Linked DNA regions of Tistrella bauzanensis. The protein of the gene in region 2 interacts with the protein of the main gene of each other region in a pairwise test. Links are inferred from orthologs where the notes say so. Each region holds a gene or a part of one and is shown on either strand. Other genes may lie near its edges.

The links. The genes of interacting proteins can lie anywhere in the genome.
Region 1: the proteins of IEW15_RS09370 (region 2) and ftsZ interact in binary tests that used the Escherichia coli proteins (3 or more experiments, as listed by UniProt). The link is inferred for Tistrella bauzanensis from one-to-one orthologs.

What each region holds. Positions count from the first base shown.
Region 1 is NZ_BMDZ01000001.1:124,269-128,512, reverse strand. Bases 338-3,270 are described here. They hold ftsZ (cell division protein FtsZ), read right to left. Parts: upstream 2,636-3,270; coding sequence 1,040-2,635; downstream 338-1,039. Other genes in these bases: ftsA (cell division protein FtsA), read right to left, coding at 2,750-3,270; lpxC (UDP-3-O-acyl-N-acetylglucosamine deacetylase), read right to left, coding at 338-430. In the rest of the region: more of lpxC, read right to left, coding at 1-337; more of ftsA, read right to left, coding at 3,271-3,985; IEW15_RS00510 (cell division protein FtsQ/DivIB), read right to left, coding at 4,096-4,244. UniProt on the Escherichia coli protein: Essential cell division protein that forms a contractile ring structure (Z ring) at the future cell division site. The regulation of the ring assembly controls the timing and the location of cell division.
Region 2 is NZ_BMDZ01000017.1:64,249-69,088, reverse strand. What follows is about bases 1,072-4,030. They hold IEW15_RS09370 (rod shape-determining protein), read right to left. Parts: upstream 3,092-4,030; coding sequence 2,051-3,091; downstream 1,072-2,050. Other genes in these bases: IEW15_RS09365 (2-isopropylmalate synthase), read right to left, coding at 3,358-4,030; mreC (rod shape-determining protein MreC), read right to left, coding at 1,072-1,953. Also shown: mrdA (penicillin-binding protein 2), read right to left, coding at 1-304; rod shape-determining protein MreD, read right to left, coding at 381-896; more of mreC, read right to left, coding at 1,042-1,071; more of IEW15_RS09365, read right to left, coding at 4,031-4,840. UniProt on the Escherichia coli protein: Forms membrane-associated dynamic filaments that are essential for cell shape determination. Acts by regulating cell wall synthesis and cell elongation, and thus cell shape.

The DNA of each region.
Region 1 (4,244 bases), on a different replicon or contig from region 2:
CGCCCGCGCAGTCGATCAGGAACAGAAAGGGGCGCGAACTGCCGTCCATCACCGGCACTTCCGGCCCGTCGATATCGACCAGCAGATTATCGATCCCGGCCGCGGCCAGCGCCGCCATCAGATGTTCAACCGTCGACACGCTCGCCGCCGGCCGGTCACCCATAGCCGGAACGCCCAACATGCTGCACAGCCGGGTGTTGATGATGGTGTCATGCCGCGCCGGCACGATCACGCCCCCAAGATCGGTCCGGCGGAAGCGGATACCGCTGTCCACCGGCGCCGGGCGCAGGATCATCTCGACGGGCATGCCGCTATGCAGACCGATGCCGCTGCACCGCATCGGCACGGCCAGCGTCCGCTGACGGACGACGCCCAGAGGCGCGGCACGGCGGAAGAAATCGGCGCTGTCGTGGATGTCGTTGAGGTACACGGTCAAAGGCTCCGTTCACAAATGCGGCCGGTCGGCATGTCTGTTCGGCAATGGGTCGATCGGCGGTGCGACACCGTCGTCTGCGGATCGTCGTGGTCTGCCGAAACAGGCGGGCCATCTGTCGGCCAGCGTGGATCCATGGCGGGATCCGTCAGTGAACAGGTAGCAAGCCGCGCGTCAGCTCACAAATCACTCTTTGTTACCAATTGTAACAGCACCACCGTCATCAGCCGTGACATCGCCGGGCAGGCATGACGGCCAGGGTGCCCGCCCTGGTGCCGATTCGAGAAAAGATGCCATTTCAAAAAAAGAAGACGCCGGCCCGTGCCGTGACGGCACGAGCCGGCGCCCGTCTGCGCGCTTCCGAGCGACCGGACGCGCAGGCTTGCAGCCCGGGGCACCACGGCTGCGCATCGCCTCCGCCCAAGATGGCGGAACGCGATCGTCGCGCGGATCCGTCGGTGCGGCCGGCTTTATCGGCAGACCTGGCCACCGCGGGCAGATCGCGGCAGGCCGGGTCGTCTATGGCGGAGCCGCCATCCCCCAGGCCCCGGCGGGCCGCCGAAGCGGCCGGCCGGCCCGGGGATGACGCCCGTCAGGTCGTCGGGCTCAATTGGCCTGACGGCGCAGGAAGGCCGGGATCTCCAGCAGGTCGGTCTCCTCTTCGGCCGCGCGCGGGGCGGCAGAGCCTTCGACATGATCCAGCCGCGGCGTGCGACGGGGCTGTTCGTCTGCCGGGCGGGCCGGCACATCTGCCTCGCGGCGGTGGCCACCCGTCATCCGCTGCAGGAACGACAGCTTGCGGGGGGCCGCTTCGGTGGCCGGGCGATCATCGACCACCGACCGGTTGGCCGTCTCGGCGACGCGGGCGGTGGCAGGCAGGTTCAGCGCGCCATCATGCGCCTCGGCATGCGACTGGGCCGCATGGGCCGGGCGCTCGGGCGCCCGCACCGGCTCCGGCGCGATGAAGCTGCCATCATCCACCTCGCCCCGCGGCATCTGCGGCTGGCCGCCACGGGCATCGCCACGGGTGGTGGTGATGACCGGCGCCTGGCTTTCCATCGCCGGGCGCTGGCGGTTCATGCCGCCGCCGGCGGCCATCTGCGGCGCATGCTGCATGGCGGCCGCCTGCTGGGCGTCGGCGCGGGCCTGGGCCTGCGCGGTCGCATTGGCCTGGGCCTGGCCACGGGCGGCAGCTTCGGCTTCCTGTTCGCGGCGGGCGCGCTGGCGGGCGACTTCCTCGGCATCGATGCCCGTTGCCACGACCGACACGCGAACCGTGCCTTCCAGGCTGGGATCGAAGGTCGAGCCGAAGATGATATGGGCGTCGGGGTCGACTTCCTCGCGGATGCGGTTGGCGGCCTCGTCGACCTCGTACAGGGTCATGTCGCCGCCGCCGGTGATGTTGATCAGCACGCCGCGCGCGCCCTTCATCGACACGTCGTCGAGCAGCGGGTTGGAAATCGCGGCCTCGGCGGCCTCGATCGCGCGGTTGTCGCCACCGGCCTCGCCGGTGCCCATCATCGCCTTGCCCATCTCGCTCATCACGGTCCGGATATCGGCGAAGTCCAGGTTGATCAGGCCGGGCATGACCATCAGATCGGTCACGCCGCGCACGCCGGCATACAGCACGTCGTCGGCCATCTTGAACGCATCGGCAAAGGTCGTGCGCTCATTGGCCACCCGGAACAGGTTCTGATTCGGGATGACGATCAGGGTGTCGACATACTTCTGCAGTTCGTCGATGCCGGTCTCGGCCAGCCGCATGCGGCGGGTGCCCTCGAAATGGAAGGGCTTGGTCACCACACCGACGGTCAGGATGCCCTTTTCGCGGGCGACCTGGGCGATCACCGGTGCGGCACCGGTGCCGGTGCCGCCGCCCATGCCGGCGGTGACGAACACCATGTGGCTGCCGTCGAGATATTCGGAAATCTCTTCCATCGTCTCCTGGGCGGCCGCGCGGCCGACCTCGGGGCGCGCGCCCGCACCCAGACCATGAGTGATCTGGTGGCCAAGCTGGATGCGCCGCTCCGACTGGCTCTGGCTCAATGCCTGGGCGTCGGTGTTGCAGACGATGAATTCGACGCCCTCAAGCTGGGCGTTGATCATGTTGTTGACCGCATTGCCGCCGGCGCCGCCAACACCGATCACGGTGATGCGCGGGGTCAACTGCATGCTGTCGGGGATGCTGAGATTAAGGGACATTGTGTTGCCTCCTGGTCGCTCGGACTTTGCTCGATGGACCCTGCCGCAGATCGCCGTCGCAGGGCCCCGGAAACTTTGGGACGCGGGTCAGACCGTCTGACCCCCGCCGGTCATCTAGAAGTTCGCCTTCAGCCAGCGGCCAAGCCGGCCAAGGGTGCCGCGGCCGGCATCGGGGCCGGCATCACGCTCGCCCACCTCGCCCCAATCGGCCACCGCATGGGCGATCAGCCCGGTCACCACCGAAAAGCCGGCGCCACCCGACTGCTCGATCTCGCCCGAGGCCGCGATCGGCCGGCCCAGCCGAACCTGACGACCCAGCACCCGGCCCGCCAGCTCACGCAGGCCCTGAAGCTGCGAGGCGCCGCCGGTCAGCACCACGCGCTTGGCGCCGACATCGGCCAGGCCGCTTTTTTCAAGCTGCTCGCGGATCAGTTCAAGGGTCTCCTCGATCCGCGGCCGGACGATGTTGACCAGCAGAGAACGCGGCACGTTCTGCACGCCGTCGGGCTCGCCCACCCGTGGCAGTTCGATCAGTTCGCGCGCATCCGATGGCGTGGCGATTGCCGAGCCGTACAGCGTCTTCATCCGCTCGGCATGAACCAGCGGGGTTTCCAGCACCTGGGCGATATCGCGGGTGACATGCAGGCCGCCGATGCCGAAACCGTCGACATGGATGACGCTGCCATTGAAGAACACGGCCATGGTGGTGCCGCCGCCGCCCATGTCGACCACGGTGGTGCCCATGTTGCGCTCGTCATCCACCAGACAGGCCAGGCCGGCGGCGAAGGGCGAGGCGACGACCGATTCGATTTCCAGGTGGCAGCGGGCGATGCACAGCTCAAGGTTCCGCCAGGGGCTCGACTGGGCGGTGATGACATGCATGCTGACACCCAGCCGCTCGCCATACATGCCGCGCGGATCCCGGATGCCGCCGGCCTCGTCGATGGAATGATCGACCGGCAGGGCATGAATGACCGCGCGCTCATCGCCCGCGAACATGCGCCGCCCCTCGGTATAGATCCGTCGGATATCGGCATCGGCGACCGCGTGGCCGGCAATCTCCACCTCAAGGTCGATCAGATGGCTCGCCATCACCGTCGACGGCAGGGCCACCACCACCCGTTCGATGGTCTCGCCCGACATCTGCTCGGCCGCATGCACCGCCGCCAGAATCGATGCCTCGGCCTGGACCATATCGACGATCAGCCCGGCACGCAGGCCGCGCGCCGCCTGATGGCCGATGCCGCGCACCCGCCAGCGGCCATGCCCGTCGCCTTCGGCGATGAAGCAGACCACCTTGGTGGTGCCGATGTCGAGTGCCGCAATCAGGCCGCCGCGCCCCTTCGCCATTCCTGGTCCCACCTTCCATCCATGATCCTGCGGGCCGTTTGCCGCCCTGTCGGGGATCTGCGCGTTATCGTTCGGGTCGTCTGGTCCGTGTCGTGCCGTATCGTGCGTCGTCAGGCGTCGAGGCCGGGGCCGGTCGCCGCCACCCCCGCCTTGGCCGGTGGTCGCTTGATCACCGGCTTCATTCGTTCGGCCAGACTGGCCGCATCGGTCAGCCGCACCGCGAACTGGCCGGCGATCCTGAGGTCGACGCTCGTGATCG
Region 2 (4,840 bases):
GTTCCGACAGGCTGGTCAGCACCTGTTGCAGATTGGTTGCCTGTTCGGGCACCACCAGCAGGCGGTAATTCTCGCGGTTCAGGGCCAGCACCCGGCCGTCGCGATCGAAGATCCGGCCGCGCGGCGGCGCCAGCAGGCGCAGGCTGATCCGGTTATCGTCGGCCAACGTGCGATAGCGGGCAGCTTCGGACACCTGCAGATACCACATGCGGGCACCCAGCACGCCGGTCAGCAGCACCTGCGCACCACCCAGAAGCAGGGTGCGGCGGGTGATCAGCCTGTGTCGGTTCTGTTCTTCGCGCATCGGGGCTTCCGCATCATGCCGGGATCACAGGCACGGGCCCAAGGCGGGCCGGCACGCCATGGCGACGTCAGGGATATCAGCGCCGGCGCAGTGCCAGCGCGTGGATCTGGCCCAGCAGCCAGGCTGCCGGCGGATAGGCGGCGACGCTCGCCGCCCACTGGGCGATCGCCGGGGCCGGCGACAGCGCCGTCCAGGCATAGATCATGGTGGTCAGCCAGACGAGGCCGCAGGCAACGAAGGCCACCGCCGCAAACGCCGCCCAGATCAGCAGGAACGATTTGCCGCGGAACACCTTGCGCTGGCTGACCAGCATGCCGCGCACCACCAGCAGCACCAGCGCCGTCTGTCCAAGCGGACCCCAGCCGATGGCGTCCTCGACCAGTCCCAGAATGAACACCGCCCAGTAAGGCAGCCGGTCAGGACGATAGATGCTCCAATACGTCACCGCGATCAAGGCCGCCCAGGGCATCATCGCGGTGCCGCCCAGCCGATACCAGGGGGCAGCGGCCATCAGCACCAGCGCCAGGCTGACCAGAAACGGCACCGCCGCACGCACCCAGTGGTCGAGTTTCTGAAGCAGGGTCTCGTTCATCGCCGCGCGCCCGCCATGCCGCCACGGCGGCAGAGCCCGCCGGTCTCCGCGGCATTGCCGCCACCGAGGGACAATGTCACTCCGACGTCACCTTCATGGGGCCATCGTATTCGTGGAAGCTGGCACGGTCACAGGGACGTCATCCTCAGCGCGCGGAGGTCGGGGCCGGGGTCGGCGGCACAGGCAGGGCCGGAGACGGTTCCGGAACCCTCGCCGGCTCGAATTCGGTGCCGAGCAGGATGCGCACGAAATCGAGCCGCCGCCAATCCACGAACGGCTCGACCCGGGCCATGCCGTCATCGATGGCCATCACCCGGCCGACGGCCAGACCAGGCGGGAACACACCGCCCTCCCCCGATGTCACGACGCGCGCGCCGACCTGCGGCAGGGCATGGGCCGGCAGATAGGCCAGTGCCGGGCGCGACGAATTGTCGCCGGCCAGAATCGCCCGCTGTCCGGTGCCGTCGGCGGTTTCAACCGTCACCGGCACCCGACTGTTCAGGTCCGACAGCAGCAGCAGCCGCGACGAGGTTTCACCCACCTGGATCACCCGCCCGACCAGCCCGGCCGAGGTGACGGCGATGCCGTCACGGGCCATGCCGTCGCGGGCGCCGGCGGAAATCAGCAGGGTGCGCACGAAGGGGCCGCCGGTATCGGCCAGAATGCGAGCCGACAGGAAGCGCTGTTCCGGATCCGGCACCACACCCAACTGGCGCCGGAGCGCGGTGTTCTCGGCCGCCAGCCGCAGGGCAACCTGCTCCCAATGGCGCAGGCGTTCGTTCTGCTCGGTCAGCCGGGTGTTCTCGGCGGCCAGATTGGTCAGGTCGTCGATGCGGTCAGTCAGGCCGGTCAGGCTGGCCACCGGACGCGAGAACAGCTCCAGCGCCGGGGCTGCGGCGTCGGCGATCGTGGTGCGCAGCTGGGTTGCCGGCACGACATCGAAACGGGTCGCGATCATCAACCCCACCGCCCCGATCATCAGCGCACCGAAGGCAAAACGGTGCGCCAGTTGGCGAAGCGGTTGGGCCACGGCGCGGCCATATCCGAAGGGCTTCACGGTCCGATCTCCCCAAAGCAGGGGTTCGTCTCGCTATCAAGCATGACACGAGACCGGCCGATATACCACCGGCCGGTCGCGTGAGCATTCTGAGCGGTCAGTACTGCTCGTACAGAACGTGTTTCAGCTTTTTCATCTCTTCCAGCGCCCGGCCGGTGCCCAGAGCCACGCAGGACAGCGGATCGTCGGCGATCGAGACCGGCAGGCCAGTCGCATTGCGCAGCACCAGGTCCAGATTGCCCAGCAGCGCGCCACCACCGGTCAGCACGATGCCCTTGTCGACGATGTCGGCCGCCAGTTCGGGGGCGGTATGCTCCAGCGCCACCTTCACCGACTCGACGATCGCGCCCACGGGCTCGGTCAGGCTTTCGGCGATCTGGCGTTCCGTGATCACGATCTCGCGCGGCACGCCGTGCATCAGGTCACGGCCCTTGATCTGCAGCACCTTGCCGTCGCCATCGGCCGGCGGGCAGGCCGATCCGATCTCGGTCTTGATCCGTTCGGCGCTCGACTCGCCGATCAGCAGGTTATGGTTGCGACGGATATAAGCGATGATCGCCTCATCCATCTTGTCGCCGCCCACACGCACGGACCGCGAATAGACGATGCCGCCCAGCGACAGCACCGCCACCTCGGTGGTGCCGCCGCCGATATCGACCACCATCGACCCGGTCGGCTCGGTCACCGGCAGGCCGGCGCCGATCGCCGCCGCCATCGGTTCCTCGATCAGGAACACCCGGCGGGCACCGGCGCTTTCGGCCGATTCCTGGATCGCCCGGCGCTCGACCGCGGTCGAGCCAGAGGGGACGCAGACGATGATCTGCGGGCTCGCGAAGGTGCGACGGTTGTGCACCTTGCGGATGAAGTGCTTGATCATCTCTTCGGCAACTTCGAAATCGGCGATGACGCCGTCGCGAAGCGGGCGGATCGCCTCGATATTGCCGGGCGTGCGGCCAAGCATCAGCTTGGCCTCCTCGCCGACGGCGAGAACCTGCTTCTTGCCCTTGATGTTCATGATGGCGACCACTGACGGCTCATTGAGCACGATGCCGCGGCCCTTCACATAAACGAGCGTGTTGGCAGTGCCGAGGTCGATGGCCATGTCGGCCGAGAGGATGCCGAGGAGGCTCGAGAACATGTAGCTGGCTTTGCTCGCTGGATCTGGTCTGTCTGTCGTCCGACCGGATGACGTGGCCGACGGCGTCGAAGCTGGCGCCCTCGCAACTCGTCTGACGAGCGGGCGGGCGAACGCGGCGAGATTACGCCACATTCTGTCCCGCATTGAAACCGCCAATTCAGTGTCTTGGCATCAAACGCGTCGGCGCCCGCGGACCGGGCGGGGGCCGGTCCGCGGGCGCCGTCCGTCCGGCGGGGGTGCCGAAACGGGAAGGCCGGATCAGGCGGTCAGATCGCGGCGCTGCGGATCGCCGGATCGGCCGCCTCTTCAGGGGCATCGGCCGCTTTCTCAAGCAGCTTGGCCAGGGCATTCACATAGGCGCTGGCCGATGCGACCACGGTGTCGGGATCAGACCCGGTGCCGCCATGGCTGCGGCCGCGGGCCTTCAGGCGCACGGTCACCCGCGCCTGGGCGTCGGTGCCCTCGGTGACCGCATGCACCTGATACAGTTGCAGCACCGCTTCATGCGGGATCGCCTTGCGGATCGCGTCGAACACCGCATCGATCGGGCCATTGCCGCCGGCGCTGGCCGAATGGGGGCTGCCATGCTGCTCGATGGTGACCGTGGCATTGTGGTCCACACCGATGCCGCAGGCGACCGACAGCGCGACCAGCTTCAGGCTTTCGCCCTCATGGCCCACCTCGTCGCTGACCAGGGCGACCAGATCGTCGTCGAACACGGTCTTCTTGCGATCGGCCAGATCCTTGAACCGGCGGAACGCGTCTTCAACCGCATTGTCGCCCAGTTCGAAGCCCAGCTCCTTCAGCTTGGTCTTGAAGGCATGACGGCCGGAATGCTTGCCCATCACCAGCGACGACTTGTTCACGCCCACCGATTCAGGGGTCATGATCTCGTAGGTCTGGGCATTCTTCAGCATTCCGTCCTGATGGATGCCGCTTTCATGCGCGAAGGCATTCCGGCCCACGATCGCCTTGTTGTACTGGATCGGGAAGCCGGTCACCGCCGACACAAGCTGCGACGCCTGGGTGATGGTGCTGGTGTCGATGCCGGTACGCACCCCCATGATGTCGGCGCGGGTGCGCAGCGCCATCACGATCTCTTCCAGCGCCGCGTTGCCCGCGCGCTCGCCGATGCCGTTGACAGTGCATTCCACCTGCCGGGCACCGGCCGCGACCGCCGCCAGCGAATTCGCCACCGCCAGGCCCAGATCGTTATGGCAATGGGCCGACAGGATCGCCTTGTCGATATTGGCGACGTTGTCGCGGATCGCCCGGATCAGCGCGATGTATTCCTCAGGCACGGTATAGCCCACCGTGTCGGGGACGTTGATCGTGGTGGCGCCGCTCGCGATCGCCACGTCGATCGCCTTGAACAGAAATTCGGGTTCGGTGCGGGTGCCGTCCTCGCACGACCATTCCACATCGTCGGTGAAGCGGCGGGCGAAGGATACGCTGTCGGCGATCGCCTCCAGAACCTGCGCCTCATCCATGTTCAGCTTGAACTTGCGATGCAGCGGGCTGGTGGAGATGAAGGTGTGGATGCGCTTGCGGCGCGCGGGCTTCAGCGCTTCGGCCGCCCGTTCGATATCGGCATGTTTCGCGCGCGCCAGGCTGCAGATCACCGCCTCACGCGACCGCTCGGCAACCTTGTAGACCGACTCGAAATCGCCGTTCGATGCGATGGCGAAGCCGGCCTCGATCACGTCGACGCCCAGCCGCTCCAGCATCTCGGCCACGCGCAGCTTCTCG